2 regions of the Ruania zhangjianzhongii genome follow, and region 1 is predicted to be linked to the other one. Evidence: riboswitches for the same ligand, from Rfam matches in the RefSeq annotation. Region 1 holds a riboswitch; the other holds the start of a gene.

The links. A riboswitch is a leader RNA that binds a small molecule or an ion and turns the genes downstream of it on or off. The one in region 1 is predicted to bind cyclic di-AMP.
Region 2: linked by a shared signal. The riboswitch ahead of FU260_RS24355 (C40 family peptidase) and the one ahead of FU260_RS24000 (C40 family peptidase) in region 1 are both predicted to bind cyclic di-AMP.

Annotation. Positions count from the first base shown of each region.
Region 1 is NZ_CP042828.1:771,946-779,786, forward strand. Features, by position in the region: gene FU260_RS23995 (UBP-type zinc finger domain-containing protein) at 1-48, opposite strand, end outside; gene FU260_RS03580 (MFS transporter) at 83-1,591, opposite strand; gene tadA (tRNA adenosine(34) deaminase TadA) at 1,742-2,230, shown strand; gene FU260_RS03590 (NAD-dependent protein deacetylase) at 2,236-3,060, opposite strand; tRNA gene FU260_RS03595 (tRNA-Ser) at 3,186-3,274, shown strand; gene FU260_RS23465 (hypothetical protein) at 3,490-3,660, opposite strand; gene FU260_RS03600 (DUF8017 domain-containing protein) at 3,968-4,711, shown strand; gene FU260_RS24000 (C40 family peptidase) at 4,811-5,638, opposite strand; cyclic di-AMP (ydaO/yuaA leader) riboswitch at 5,638-5,789, opposite strand; gene FU260_RS03610 (TetR/AcrR family transcriptional regulator) at 6,269-6,994, shown strand; gene FU260_RS03615 (glutamine amidotransferase) at 7,140-7,841, opposite strand, start outside.
Region 2 is NZ_CP042828.1:1,138,412-1,146,252, forward strand. Features, by position in the region: gene FU260_RS05260 (YkoF family thiamine/hydroxymethylpyrimidine-binding protein) at 1-276, shown strand, start outside; gene FU260_RS05265 (ECF transporter S component) at 273-926, shown strand; gene FU260_RS05270 (ATP-binding cassette domain-containing protein) at 919-3,402, shown strand; gene serC (phosphoserine transaminase) at 3,620-4,723, opposite strand; gene FU260_RS05280 (iron-dependent transcriptional repressor DtxR) at 4,870-5,553, shown strand; cyclic di-AMP (ydaO/yuaA leader) riboswitch at 5,696-5,881, shown strand; gene FU260_RS24355 (C40 family peptidase) at 5,885-6,721, shown strand; gene FU260_RS05290 (universal stress protein) at 6,931-7,841, shown strand, end outside.

The sequences.
Region 1 (7,841 bases):
GGGCGTCACCTCGCGGGCGAGCCCGACGTGTTCGCAAGGAGTGTTCACGTGCCGTGCTCCTTCACCCGGGTGCGTGTGCCACCTACGGTAGCTCGGTCTTGCGGGCTTCGCTCACGCCGAGCGGTGTCGCGTCCACTGCGCAGTGACGGCGCGGACACGTCGGCCCGGGGCTCGGCAGTTCGGCCGGGCCCCGGATCATCAGCCCTGCGCCGACTCCGGCCACCACGAGCACGCCCGCGCAGATCGCCATCGCTGTCGTGAACGCCGGGCCCAGGGCCTCGGCGTCACTGAAGCCTTCGCCGCCGAGGCCGGTGAGTGCGGGCATGGCTGCGACGAGCACCAGGCCGCCGGTCCGCGCTACCGCGTTGTTGACACCGCTGGCCAGGCCGGCACGGGCCTCGTCCACTGCGCCGAGGACCGTGGCGGTCAACGGGGTGACGGTCAGGGTCAGGCCAGCGCCGAGAAGGGTCACCGGGAGAAGAACGTCAGTCACGATGGCGGGGTGGGGCCCCACCCGGCTGAGCAGGGCCACACCGGCGGCGGCCACGAGCGGCCCGAGGGTCATCGGGATCCGGGGGCCCCACCGGTTGCTGGCCAGGCCGGCCGCGGGAGAGAAGAACAGCATGAGGACCGTCACCGGCAGCAGCGCCAGACCCGCTGCCAACGGCGTCCATCCGGACACCACCTGCAGAGCAAGCACCAGCCAGAAGAACACTGTGCCCAGCGCGGCATACACCAGGAAGGTGGCAGCGTTCGTGGCTCCGAATCGAGGAGCGCGGAAGATGTCGAGCGGCAGCAGCGGATCGGCGGCCGTCCGCTCTCGATACAAGAACCCGGCGAGGGCCAGCACCCCCAGTCCTCCTCCGGCGGCGACCGTCAGCCAGTGGCCATCCTGCTCCGAGGAGACCGTCAGGGCGTAGGTCAGCAGCCCGAGCGTGAGCGCGGCCAGACTTGCGCCACCGAGGTCGAGCCTGCCGCGGGCTGCCACGTGGCGGGACTCGGGCACGTGTCGGTGGGCGATGACCAGAACCACCAGGACGACGGGCACGTTGATGAGGAAGATCCATCGCCAGGACGCCAGCTCGATGAGCCAGCCGCCGAGCAGGGGCCCGACCGCCCCGGTGATGCCCGCCAGTCCCGACCACGCTCCGATCGCCCGGGCGCGGTCCTCGGCACGGAACGCGGCTTGCAAGATGGCGAGCGCCACCGGGGTGAGTAGCGCCGCCCCGATGCCTTGGAGGGCGCGGAAGGTGACCAGCATCCCGATATTCGTCGCGAGCGCGCAGGCGAGCGAGGTCAGTCCGAACCAGGCCACGCCGACCATGAAGACCCGGCGTCGCCCGTAACGATCTCCGAGCGATCCGCCGATCAGGACGAAGGCAGCCAGCGTCAGGTTGTAGGCGTTCACGGTCCAGGTCAGTCCGGCGACTCCAGCGGACAGCTGCTGGTCGATCGCCGGCAGCGCGATATTGACTACGGTCGCATCGAGGAACGCGACCGAGGATCCGAGCACTGTTGAGGCGAGCACCCAGCGTCCGGCCGGCTCGCCGTACTTCAGCGGCCGCGACTGCGGGACGCTCTCACCGGCCATCGGTCAGCCCTGGCCCGCACCGGCTGTGCACGGCACCGACCGGGTCGGAGTCCTCGTTCGCGGCGGCGCTCATGCTGACAACGTAGAAGAGGAGCTGTGCCACGGCCAGTGCTCGTGGCGGCACAAGGGGCGGCCGGGCAGACTAGAGGGATGAGCACGGACGAGGACGCGATGGGTCTGGCGCTCGCGCAGGCGCGTGCGGCGGGGGAGCGCGGTGACGTGCCGGTGGGTGCGGTCCTGCTCGGCTCGAGCGGTGAAGTGCTGGCCGCGGCCGGGAACCGCCGCCAGGTCGACGGCGATCCCACGGCTCATGCGGAGATCCTCGCGTTGCGAGCAGCGGGGGTGGCGCAGGGTGACTGGCGGATGGCCGGGTGCACGCTGGTGGTCACCCTGGAGCCGTGCACGATGTGCGCCGGCGCGATCGTGCTGGCCCGGACCGACCGGCTGGTGCTCGGTGCCTGGGACGAGAAGGCCGGTGCATGCGGATCTACCCGGGATGTGGTGCGTGACTCCCGGCTGAACCACCAGGTCCAGGTGACCGGTGGGGTCCGCGCGGACGAGTCGACCCGGCTGCTCACCGATTTCTTCGCGGCGCGGCGCGGCGGCGCACGGGAGGAGCCGCCCCGGCCGGTGGGCTGACGCTGTCAGCGCAGGTCGGGCAGGGCCTCCGCAAGAGCGCGGAGGGTGGGAGAGGTGCCGGCGTCCAGCCGGACGTCGGCGAGCTCGTCACCGCGCGTGGGGCCGTGGTTGACGATGGCCACCGGCCGCCGGTCCCGGTGGGCGCGGCGGACGAACCGCAGCCCGGACATGACCGTCAGGCTCGATCCGGCCACCAGCAGCGCCTCGCTCTGGTCCACCAGCTCGAATGCGGCGGCGACGCGTTCTTTGGGCACGTTCTCCCCGAAGTAGACAATGTTCGGCTTGAGGATTCCGCCGCACCGCGGGCACGGCTGCACCCGGAAGCCCTCGGTCGAGGCGATCACCGCGTCCGCGTCCGGGGCGATCTCCACATCGGCGACCGCTTCGGTGAAATCGGGGTTGAGGGCGGTCAGCATCCGGTCCAGCTCGGTGCGGGAGAGGACCAGGCCGCAGCTCAGGCAGATCACCTCGTTGTAGTGGCCGTGCAGGTCGATCACGCGGGTGGAGCCGGCGGCCTGGTGCAGCAGGTCCACGTTCTGGGTGATCACCCCAGTGACCAGGCCGCGGTCCTCCAGCTGGGCGAGCGCTTCATGACCGGCGTTCGCCCGGGTGGCACGCATGTGCTGCCAGCCGACGTGGTTGCGGGCCCAGTAGTGGCGCCGGAACGCTTCGTCGGAGACGAACTGGTCGTAGGTCATCGGGGTGCGCTGCGGTGAGTGCGGGCCGCGATAGTCCGGGATGCCGGAGTCGGTGGAGATACCGGCACCGGTGAGTACGGCGAAGCGCAGGCCCCGCAGCAGGTCTACCAGCGCGGACAGGTCTGTGCTCACCGCCGTCACTTTTCTCCGTTCCTCGAGGATTGGTATCGAGCCTACGGCCGACGCCGGAACTCACCCTAGGCGGCCGGGTCGCGGTTTTGGTCAGCGGCGCCGCTCCGAGTACTCTGGTCCGGCTAGGTAGCGTGTCCGAGCGGCCGAAGGTGCAGCACTCGAAATGCTGTGTGGTTCATAGCCACCGTGGGTTCAAATCCCACCGCTACCGCCATTGTGATGTCTCGCGACATCGTGAACGGCTGAACCCCCGGTTGTGGGGGTTCAGCCGTTTTTTGGTTGGTAGGTGTGGGTGGGGTTGAGGGTGTGTTCGGTGAGGATCTGCCCGGTGGTGGCGTCGATGACGGTGGCGTGGTCGGTGTGGATCAGGGCGATGATTTCGGTGCGGGCGTGGGCGCGGGGCGATGCCGAGGTGGAGCATGTCGTCCTTCAGTGGCGCAAACTGATCTTTCGGGGGTGGTAGGCGTCTTCGCCTTCGGCCAGCCCGCGGTGGTGGAGCTTGTGTACGAGGGTCTTGGAGACCCCGTAGCGGTCGGCGACTTGCCCGTAGGAGAGGTTCTGGATGGTCACGGCTTTGGTCAGGACTTCGTACTTGGCCACCGTTCACGATGTCGTGAGACATCCCAACGCCGCTCACCGCACCGTTCACGATGACCCGAGACATGCGTTCACGATGTCCTGAAACCAGACACCACCGCTACCGCCATGTGATGAGGCTCCGCCCAGGCTTTTCGGGCGGGGCCTCGTCACGTTTCTGGCTGGGGCGGCAGGGGCGAGGGCTGTGCCGCGCGCTTGGCATGCTTCCCACCGCCGGTGCCGCGCGCTAATCCTCTGTCCGGATCGCACGCCCGCGGCTACGCTGACACCGCAAAGGGGGGCGGACTGATGAGCGGGGTAAGTGGAAACGATGCGGTTTCGTACACGAAGTGGCGCGGCAGTGGCGGCTGCGGTTGTGGCGGTAGCAATGCTGGGGGCATGTGCCGACGAGGCGATCGACGATCCGGAGCCGGCGCCGTCGGGATCGATTGCCGAACCCTCTGAGAGCGCGGGGGCCGATGAGCCGGCAGTGGGTAGGGAGAGCCCGTCGGAGGCGCCGGTCGACGACGCCGAGTCACCAGCCGACGCCGAGACGCCAGCTGAGGGCGGCACTGCGCCCGATACGCCGGATGGCTGGCAGACGGTCGAGTACAACGGAAGCTCGTTCTCCGTCCCGGAGTCCTGGGACGTGCCGTCTGAAGAGAGCGATGGGCAAGAAGTCCCTCGCCCCACCTACGGCAAGGGCTTCTGCCAGGATGCGCCGGACGAAGTGCTCGGATTCGCGACCCTGACCTGGGCTGAAGGCGTCACTGACCCTGCGGAGGCGGTCACGACCGAGGTCGAGCGGGCCGCCGAGATGTTGTTCTCCGACCGCGCGTCGGAGTTGCAGCTCGGCGACGTTCGCCAGTCCGAGAGCTGGGCGTCCGTCCCCGCTACCCTGCAGCTCGCGCCGTCCGACGATCCGTGCGAGGGCAGCGAAGCACTGGTGATAGCCATGGGGTTCGCGTATGAGGACGGCTCGGGCACCGGCCTGCTCATCGTGGTCGGGGAGCTCGGGCTGCCCGATTCGCCCACTCCGGAAGACCTGGTCGAGATCGCCAACAGCTTCGGGTGAGTGCGTCGGAGCAGCGAATCAGGCTCCGCCGTCAGCACATCGGCCCGCCCCCAGCAGGTGGAGACGGGCCGATGTGGACGTTCGGCGATGCTCAGCCGATCAGGCCACCCGGATGAAGGTGGGGTTGTCGATCCAGATCGGGCCCTCCTCCAATGGTGTGCCAGGGTTGCGGGCCGCGATGTGCTGGCCGTCGCCGGTGTAGATGCCCACGTGCCCGGGCGCCCAGACCAGATCGCCGGGCTGGGCCTCAGCTGCCGACACGACCTGTCCCGCGTTGCGCTGGGCGTCGGTGGTCCGGGGCAGATCGATCCCGACCTGCGCGAAGACGTACTGGGTGAAGCCGGAGCAGTCGAAGCCGGACGGGCTCGAGCCACCCCAGACGTACGGCGTGCCGATGTACTGGCGGGCGACATCGAGGATGTCGTTGCTGGCACTGGAGCCGGAGGAGCTGGATGCCTCCTCCTCCACCTCGCCGCCGGAGCTGCCTGCGCCGTCGACGGAGGAGGACTCGGTGGACGAGCCGGAGCCGCCGGGGATGGTCAGCTCGTCGCCGACGAAGATCAGCGCATTGGCGCCGAGGCCGTTGGCGTCGATGATGGACGAGACGCTGGAGCCGTTGGCCGCGGCAATCTCGCCGACCGTGTCACCGGCGCTGACGGTGACCGTGGTCCCGCTCTCAGCACCGCCGCTTCCCGTGCCGCCGCCCTCAGCGGAGACGCTTGCGGAGCCGCCGCCCTGGCTGTCGCTGGGACCACCGGCGGGCTCGGATGCGGATGCACCGGGCGCGACGAGGCCGAAGGCAAGTCCGGCGGTGGCAACGCCGAGCGTGCCGCGGCGGGCGACGGAGGAAAGTCGTGTCGACGAGAGGAACGTCGTGGGTCGCACGTCGGCACGGTGCCGAGCGCGCGCAGTGTTGCTCATGGTCATGCTGCTACTCCTGTTGCCTGCGGGGTTAGCTGTCGGATTCGGGTCGGATAAACCCGGTTCGGTCGGAACCGAACTTCACCCCAAGGGACCGGCGCACCGGACCCGGTATGTGGTTCCCCCACCCCTGCCTGGTTGTGGGCCGCGGAAAGAGGCAGGGTTCGGCAGCAATCCGCGCTCTCCCCACTGAGTGGCAGTGGGGAGCACGGCGACGATAACCACGCGACCGCCCGTATGTCACGTTTCGATAACGGCTGCTCGGTGAGGCGGTCGCGGCGGAGGCTGGCGTGCACGGTGGCGCGGACCGGTCGCAGCCCCGGCGGTAGGCGGGCGGTTCTGGGCCCACTATCGGCACCAGGTAGCGAAAACCGGGGTGAACGTCCCCGGTCCCTGCGCCCTGCGTCCCCGGCGGGGTGGTCGCCCGATGAAGGGACACTGTGCCGCATCGATCGGCCGAAATGGTGAAAAATGTCACGGACCGGTCTCAAACTGGTTGCGGCACGGTAACGGTGAGATATCGGCACGATAACGGCGAATCGTCGCGACGGGCCCGGTGAATCAGCATGGGGAGATCTCCCCATCTGGGCATTCTCGGCGGGTGCTTCCCAGTTTTCGGCAGTACTCTCTCGATCCATGGGCAGGCATGACACCGACCGCGGACGCTCGTACAGCGCCGCCGTCCAGAGCCAGATGTTGACCGCTACGGCGCCGGGTGGGCCCGTCACCGCACCCGGTGCTGCCGACAATGCGCGGGACCGGATCCGGGAAGCCGCGATCGAGTCCTTCGCCTACGAGGGATTCGACGTCGGGATGCGGGCGATCGCTGCCCGTGCCGGCGTGACGGCAGGATTGATCACCCACTACTACCGGTCGAAGGCCAGGCTGCGTCAGGAGTGCGACGAGTACATGTTGCAGTACTCCTCCTCTCGCCTGCCCAGCAGCCTTGAGCTCGGCAGCGTGGAGCAGACCCTCACCGGCGACTTGGACTTCCTCACCCAGGCCGTGCACTACACGATCCGCAGCCTGCGCGAGGGCGGGCTGTTCTGCGACACGTTCCTGACGTTCGTGCTGGAGAACACCCGCGAGCGCATCGGGGCAGGAATCGCCAGTGGCGCCCTGCAGCCGAGCGACGACGAGGACGCCCGTGCTCGGGTGGTGGTGCGGCACTGCCTCGGTGCCGCGCTGCTCGACTTCGCCCTCGATGCGCCGCGCACCACGGACGCCACGGTGGAGTTCCTCCGGGAGTTCTGGACGCACCTGATGGAGCCGATGCTGCACCTGACGAACGGGCGGTCCTTCCGCACCGTGCCCGGATCGGGCGGCTACCTCGAACGCGCCGGTTTCGCCTCGGCGGACTGACTACTCCTGCGGCACTCGACGGCGCAGCCTCACCCGGGCTGCGCCGTCGTTGCGTGCAGGAACACCCCCATCAGGGCGACGGCGGTGCTCGCCCGGCGAGGAACGCCGTCGCCGTGGCGGGCGGGCTGCTCCGGCCAGGGGCGCGTCAGTGGCGTGCGTAACGACGCACGAACGCCTTCAGCACGCCCGCCGCGTGGGAGACGTCCGCGCGGCGGGCGGCGGAGGCGACCGCGTCAGCCTGGGCCGGTGGGAAATAGCCGTGCCGGTCGTACACCGCGATCCGGGTGATCAGTCCGTCCGCGTCCAGCTCGGGGTGGAACTGGGTGGCGTACACGTTCTGCCCGACCCGGAACATCTGCACCGGGCACCGGGGCGAGGTGGCCAGCAGCACGGCATCCTCGGGGAGCACCCGGCAGGCCTCCTTGTGCCCGACGAACGCATGGAAGGTCTCCGGGACCTCGGCCAGCAGCGGATCGGCCAGACCGGCCGGGGTCTGCTCGATGAGCACCGCCCCGACCGGTTCGCCATAGACGGTGTCGATCACCCCGCCCCGATGGTTGCTCAGCGCCGCAATGCCGTAACAGGCGCCGAGGAACGGGAAGTCGCGGGCGACCACCTCGTCCAGCAGTGCGGCCATCTCAGCCTCCACCCGATGCTGCACCGGCGACTTGAGCTCGTTGGCGTCCGTGGCGTTGAACGGGCTACCGCCCACGATCACCCCGGAGTAGTCGGAGAGCTGGATCTGCGGTAGCGGTGACGCTTCCATCCGCACCCGGTGCAGCTGGTCGGTGCTGAGCCCGCCGTAGTGCCCGAATGCCTCGTACTCGGCGTCGGCGGCACGATCCTC
Region 2 (7,841 bases), 370 kb from region 1:
GCCGCGCACTGGGCGCTCTATCCGCTGGAAGACAGCCCCACAGCGGATCACATGGCCGCCATCTACGCGGCGATCGAGCATGCCCGCGACCTCGGCGTGCTCACCGGCTCCGAGCACTACGTCACCCGGCTGGACGGCGATCTGGCCGACGTGCTCTACGCCGTCACCGACGGCTGGCGGGAGGTCGGCACACAGGTGCGGCATGTGGCCAGCCACCTGAGCCTGTCGCTGAACTCACCCACCACCACGCACTCACCCGCGGCAGGTGCCCGATGACGGCACGCACCGAGGCCACTGGCCGCCGCCCGATCACCCTGCACGATCTGGTGCTTCTCGCCGTGCTCGCCGTGGTGTTCGGCTTCCTCTACTGGGCGCTGGTGCAGGTGTGGGGCTGGCTGCAGGTGGTGATGGGCCCCTTCGGCGATCTGGCTCAGAACGTGCTCGTCGGCGGCTGGATGGTGGTCGCCCCGCTCGCCCTCTACATCGTCCGCAAGCCCGGTGTGGGCATCCTGGTGGAGATCATCGCCTCGATCGTGGAGGTGGTCTTCCTCGCCTCCCCAGTGGGGCCGATGCTCATCCTCGTCGGCTTCATCCAGGGGGCCGGGGCGGAGGTGGCGTTCGCCGTCACCCGGTACCGCCGCTATGGCTGGGCCGTGTTCGTTGCCTCCGGGGCGACGGCGGCACTCGCCAACCTCGTACTCGGCATGGTGCGTATGGGCTGGGCCGGGCAGGAGCTGTTCGAGCTCCGGGTGGTCTTCCAGCTCGCCTCCGGTGTGCTGCTCTGCGGGCTGCTCGCGAAGGTGATCGGGGATGCGTTGCTGCGCACCGGGGTGCTGGACAACTACGCGATCGGCCGCGCGGCCCGGGCCAACCAGGCCGCTCGTTCCAGCAGTGCAGCCGGCAGCGGTCAGGCCAGCGATGGCTGACCTGGTCCGCACCGAGCAGCTCACCGTGACCTACCCCGGCGCCCGGGCGCCGCACCTACGGCAGGTCAGCATCGCCGTCGGGCAGGACGAACGAGTGCTGCTGCTCGGACCCTCCGGAGCCGGCAAGTCCACCCTGCTGCGCACGCTCGCCGGGGTGGTGCCGCAGACCGTGGACGCCGAGGTGACCGGCCAGGTCAGCGTGTGTGCCAGCGATCCGCGCAGCACCCCGGTGCCGCAGCTGGCCGGGCAGGTCGCCACGCTCATGCAGGACCCAGCCGATCAGCTCTGCCTGCCCACTGTGGCCGAGGAGGTGGCCTTCGCCTTGGAGAATCGGGCGGTGCCGGCCGAGCAGATGCCGCCGCGGGTCACCGCCGCACTGCAGGCGGTGGGGGCCGGGCACCTGGGTGGGCGGCGTACCAGTGAGCTCTCCGGTGGGGAGGGGCAGCGGGTCGCGCTCGCCGCTGCTCTGGTGGCCGGCCCGCGGCTGCTGCTCCTGGACGAGCCCACTGCGCTGCTCGATCCGGCCGGTGCCCGCTCGATCGGTGCTCTGCTGGCCGGCCTGGACGGGGCGAGCCTGTTGATCGAGCACCGGTTGGACGAGCTCGGCCCGCTACCCACGCGCTGTGTGGTGTTCGACCGCTGCGGCAGCGTGGTGGCGGATGGGCCGAGCGCGGCCGTGCTCACCTCAGGTGAGGTGGCCGCCACGGGCTCCTGGTTACCGGCGACGGCGGAGCTCACCCGGGTACTGCGGCGTCCGGTCTCCCCGGCTCAGCTAGGTGGCGCACTCACCGAGCTCGCCGGTCGCGCGCCGCGGCCGGCTCCGCGTCCGGCCGGTCCGGTGCTGCTCGCCGCCAGGGACGCCGAGGTGCGGCGCGGGGAGTCCGTGGCGGTGGCCGGGGTGGACCTGGAGCTGCGGGCCGGGCAGATCACCGCAGTGCTCGGGGTGAACGGTTCCGGGAAGAGCTCGCTGCTGCTCGGCCTGGCGGGGTTGCTGCCGGCTGCTGGTGTGCGTGGGCTGGCGCGGGTCGGGATGGTGTTCCAGAACCCCGAGCACCAGTTCCTCACCCGCACCGTCGCCGACGAGATCGGCTACGGGCTGCCGGCCGGTGCTGGTGCTCCTGCTGGTGCTGGTCCCGGTGCTGCGGTCGGGTCGGTGCTGGAGCGCTACCAGCTGACCGGGCTCGCCGCTGCGGACCCGTTCCGGCTCTCCGGCGGTCAGCAACGCCGGCTCTCCCTGGCGGCGATGACCGTGATGGCCGATGACGTGCTGCTCGCCGACGAGCCGACCTTCGGTCAGGACCGGCGCACCGCCGCCGGGATCGGCGCCGAGCTCGCCCGGCTCGCCGGGGAGGGCCGCGCAGTGGTCCTGGCCAGCCACGACCTGCGCCTGGTGGCCGCGCTCGCCGACCAGGTGCTGCTGCTCGCCGGTGGCCGCCCGGTCGCCGTCGGCACTGTGGACGAGGTGCTCACCCCCCGTGCTCGCCCGCGCCGGACTGCACCTGCCGCCGCTGCTGGCCGCCTGGCCTGGCCCGCTCGGTGCGGCCCGGGATGCGCTCGCCCTGCTGGAGCGCGAGGCAGCGCCGGTGGGGGTGGCGGCATGAGTGGCGGCGTCGAGGCGCGACCGCAGCCGGCCGCGAGGGCAAGGGGCAGTGCCAGGGTGCGGGGCAGTGCCCGGCCCGCTTTCGGACGACCGTTGCCGGGGGACTCGGTGCTGCACCGCCGCGATCCCGTGGTCAAGCTCGCTGTGCTGCTGGTGATCTGCCTGGTGCTGACCGCGGTGACCGATCCGGTGACCCCCGCTGTGCTTTACCTGCTCACCTGGCCGGTCGCCCTGGCCGCCGGGCGGATTCCGGCGGGCACCCTGTTGCGCGCCCACCTGCTGTTCGTCGCCTTCGCGTTCAGCCTGCTGATGGTGAACGCGTTCACCCGGCCCGGGCAGGCGGTGGCGCACGTGGGGCCGGCGGCGATCAGCGCCGAGGGCCTGAGCATCGGTGCCGGGCTGGCGATCCGGACCCTGTTCATCGGCGTCGCCTCGGTGACCTTCGTGTTCACCACCGACGGCGCCCGGCTGATGACCAGCCTGCACCAGCACCTGCGTCTGGACGGACGCTTCGCCTACGCGGTGCTGGCTGGCTACCGGCTGCTCGAACAGCTACCGGAGACCTGGGCCACGATCCGGGCGGCCCAGGCGGTCCGCGACCCGCGCCGCCGCGGGATATCCCGGTCGCCGCGGGCACTGACCCGGGCGGCGTTCACTCTGCTGGTCACCTCGCTGCGCCGCGCCGAACGGATGTCGATCGCCCTGGAGACCCGTGGCCTGGGCGCCGGCCGCCGCACGATCGCCGCACCCAGCCCGCTCGGGCGCGCCGATGCCCTGCTGGCCGGGACAGCTCTGGTGAGCACCGCCGTCGTGCTCTATGCCTCCTGGCAGGCCGGCACGCTCCGCGGGCTGGGTGCGCTTGGGGTGTTCGGCTGACGCCGCCACCCCACTACACCGCCACCACCACCACCACCACCGTCGCCACCACCGTCGCCACCGCCACCACCACCACCACCAACGGAGGTAGGTACGGCGATCGGAGGTACGTTTGTACTTACCTCCGATCGCCGTACCTACCTCCGATCGGCGCGGGGACGGTGGAAACTCGGGTGCGGGTGCGGGTGCGGGTGCCGGGGGTTGAGCGGGGTCTAGCTCAGAGCCGCTCGACCACCCAGTCCACGCACGCGGTGAGCGCCTGCACGTCGGCCGGGTCCACCGACGGGTACATCCCCACCCGGATCTGGTTCCGGCCGAGCTTGCGGTACGGCTCGATGTCCACCACCCCGTTCTCCCGCAGGATCGCGCACACCCGGGCGGCGTCCACCTCCGCCTCGAAGTCGATCGTGCCGACCACGGGGGAGCGGGCCTGCGCCTGCTGCACGAACGGGGTGGCGTACTCGGCGCGCTCGGCCCAGGAGTAGAGGATTTGCGCCGAGGCGGCACTGCGCCCGGCGGCAAAGTCCAGCCCGCCCCCGGCGAGCAGCCAGTCGATCTGTTCGGCCATCAGCACCAGGGTGGCGATCGCCGGAGTGTTCAGCGTCTGGTCCTTCCGGGAGTTCGCCACCGCCGCGGCCAGGGAGAGGGACTCGGGCACCCAGCGGCTGCCGAGCTCGGCGATCCGCTCCAGCGCGGCGGGGGAGAGCACAGCCAGCCACAGCCCGCCGTCGGAGCCGAACGCCTTCTGCGGGGCGAAGTAGTACGCATCGGTCTCGGCCAGGTCGGCGCGCACACCACCGGCGGCCGAGGTGGCATCGACCAGCATCAGCGCATCGGCGCTCACCCGCTGCACCGGCGCGATCACCCCGGTGGAGGTCTCGTTCTGCGCCCAGGCGTAGGCGTCCACACCCTCGGCCAGAGACGGTACGGCGAGCGTGCCCGGTTCGGCCCGGACCACCTGCGGCTCGTCCAGGAACGGGGCCCGGGCGGCAGCGGTGGCGAACTTCGCGCCGAACTCGCCCGTGCTCACGTGCTGGGAACGCTGCCGGATCAGGGCGAAGGTGGCCGCGTCCCAGAAGAAAGTGGAGCCGCCGTTGCCGAGCACCACCTCGTAGCCCTCCGGCACGGCCAGCAGCTCGCGCAGTCCCTCCCGCACCCGGGCCACCAGGGCCTTCACCGGCGGCTGCCGGTGCGAGGTGCCCATCAGCACCGGGCCCAGCGCCGCCAGCGCCGCCGACTGGCCGGGCCGGATCCGGCTCGGTCCAGAACCGAAGCGGCCATCGGCGGGCAGGAGGTCGGTGGGCACGGCCAGCGTCGTCATACCGGCATCATCCCAGGTGCCGACGGCGTTCCTCGCCCGGGTCCGGATCGTGACCGGGCTGCGCTGGTCGAGAAATCCGAGGGCCCGGACCGGGCGGTCCGGTTAGGGTGGAGTCGGCATTGGCTGGCATGAAGGGGAAGGGCCCCGTGAGCGATCTCATCGATACGACGGAGATGTACCTGAAGACGGTCTTCGAGCTGCTCGAGGACGGGATCGTGCCGCTGCGGGCCCGGATCGCCGAGCGTCTGGGACACTCCGGGCCGACGGTCTCCCAGACCGTGGCGCGACTGGAGCGGGACGGTCTGATGGTGGTGACCGGGGACCGGCACCTGGAGCTCACCGACGAGGGGCTGGCCCGCGCCACCCGGGTGATGCGCAAGCACCGGCTGGCCGAGCGGCTGCTCACCGATGTGATCGGCCTGGACTGGCCGCATGTGCACGAAGAGGCCTGCCGCTGGGAGCACGTGATGAGCGATCAGGTGGAACAGCGCTTGATCGGCCTGCTCGATCACCCCCAGCGAGACCCGTACGGCAACTCGATCCCCGGGCTGGAAGAGCTCGGGGAGCAGTCGCTGGACGCCGCCTACGGCGCGGCGCTCGCCGATCTGCTGCCGACCGGTGCGGCCACCTACCGGATCACCCGGATCGGGGAGCCGCTGCAGGTGGATGTGGCCCTGCTGCGGCAGCTGCAGGAAGCGGGCCTGGCGCCAGGGGCCACGATCCAGGCGACCCGCGGCAAGGACACCTTCGCCGTGCAGGTCTCCGGCGTCGAGACCGTGCTGGACCTGCCGGAGGACACCGCCCGGCACGTGTTCGTCACCACCGACTGACCGAATCCGACGGGATCGCGACACGCCGCAGATTCGTGCCACCAGTCACATCCGGGACCGAATTGTGACCGGAACGTGACAATCGGCCCAGTGCTGAGGTAGCGTCTGTTCCGCTCGCAGAAACCCTCCTTCAGCGAGTACCCCGGACAGACGCCGAACCCTGTCACTGCCCGAGGTCAGATCGAACCCGTGACAGGGGCGGGGGACCCAAATCTTGCGGTGCTGTGAAGCACCTTGGGGTGAAGTCCACCGGCCGAGCGGCAGGCGGACCGGGTGCTACCTCCACCCGAACCCGACAGCTCACCTCGTAGGCGGCAGGAGAGGCAATACTTTGACCGACATCAAAAATGGGCGGCACCGCGCAGCATGCCGCCCGGTAACCCCGCTGAGCACCTTCGGCCAGGCCGTCACCGGGACCGTGGGCAAGCGGACCGCCGTCGCGCTGGCCACATCGGGAGCGCTTCTGGCGCTCAGCGCCCCCGGCGCTCTCGCCGCCCCGACCACCGCCGACGCCCCCGTTCGCACCGCGAACCTCGCGTCGGCTATCGCCCCAGACACGGCGAACGAGGATGCCGTGGGCACCTCCGCCACCGTCAGCGTCGACGCTGACGTGAGCTGGAACCTGGGCACGAACGTCGAGGTGGAGTCTGAGGCTCCGCCGCCGCCCCCGGAGCCAGAGCCAGAGCCGGAGCCGGAGCCGACCTACGAGCGGACCACTACCGAGACCTCGCGCAGCAACGACCGCACCGAGGCCGCGACCGAGTCTAGCGACTCGGACGAGGGTGAGTCCGAGGAGTCCAGCGAGCCCGCCTCCACCACCAGCGCCAGCGGAATCGGCGCGCAGATCGTGGAGATCGCCCATCGCTACGTGGGTACTCCGTACGTGCACGGTGGTTCGACCCCGGCCGGGTTCGACTGCTCCGGCTTCACCGCCTACGTGTACGCCCAGGTGGGCATCAGCCTGCCGCGTTCCTCCGGTGCCCAGGCCGGTGCCGGTCAGCAGGTGTCCGCCTCCGAGGCGCGCCCCGGTGACCTGGTCTGGTGGCCTGGACACGTGGGCATCTACCTCGGTGGCGACCAGCACATTGCTGCCCGTAACCCCAGCAGCCCGCTGCACGCCAGCCAGATGTGGCGGTCCAACCCGACGTTCATCCGCGTCACCGGCTGAGCCTCATCGCGTCAGCACAGTGGCCCGTCTCTGCATCGGCAGAGGCGGGCCATTGTCGTTGTCTGGCCCCGACGGTACAGCGAGTGCTGCCCGGGTAGTACGCGAGTGCTGCCCGGCGCACAGTTGATTCGCGTTTTGGTGCGCAGCATCGCCTCCGACAGGGCACACTTGAGGCCAAGAGATCACCAACGACCGGGGGTGTACTGGTCATGGAGCACGAACAGGTCGTTCTGGTAGGGGTCGATGGATCACCGGCCAGCCTGAACGCACTGGAATGGGCCGTCGCCCAGGCGCGGCAGGTGGGCTGGCGGCTGCACCTGGTGTGCGCCTACGCCGTGCCCACGTTCGCTGCTGCCTCCCTGGACGGTGGCTACGCCGCACTGGACGACACCGCCATCCGCGAAGGTGCGCAGGCAGTGCTGGACGAGGCGGTCGCGCGGGTCTCGCAACGTGACGTGGAGGTGACCAGCGCCCTGGAGACCGGTGACCCGGCCGGGGTGCTGGTGGACCTGAGCAAGCAGGTCTGCCTGGTGGTGGTCGGGACCCGGGGGCGCAGCGGCTTCGCCGAGCGTGTCCTGGGCACCGTTTCCTCGGCCCTGCCGGCCCACGCGCACTGCCCGACCGTGGTGGTGCCCCTGCTGGACGGTGAGGACGATGACACCACTCCGCCGCTGCCGATCAACCGGATCGTGGTGGGTGTGGACGGGTCCGATTCGGCGAAGGTGGCGCTGAACCGGGCGATCGAGCAGGCCGAGGTCTGGCAGGCCGAGCTCACCGCTGTGGTGGCGGTGCCGATCGGCGCCGGTGCCGGCGTGCTCGGCTGGCTGCCGGCCGCGGTGGACCGGGAGAGCGTGCTCGCCGACGTCAAGGAGGGCCTGAACGTCACGGTCGACCGGGCGTTGGAAGGCCGCGAGCTGGTGGTGCGCCGGCACGCGCTGGACGGTAACGGAGCGGCCCTGCTCTCGGAGTTCTCCACCGCGGTGGACCTCGTGGTGGTCGGCTCCCGCGGGCGTGGCGGGTTCGCCGGCATGCTGCTCGGGTCCACCTCGCAGCAGGTGCTGCACCACACCGCATGCCCGGTGATGGTGGTGCCCAGCCGGATCCAGGATGAGGGCCTGCC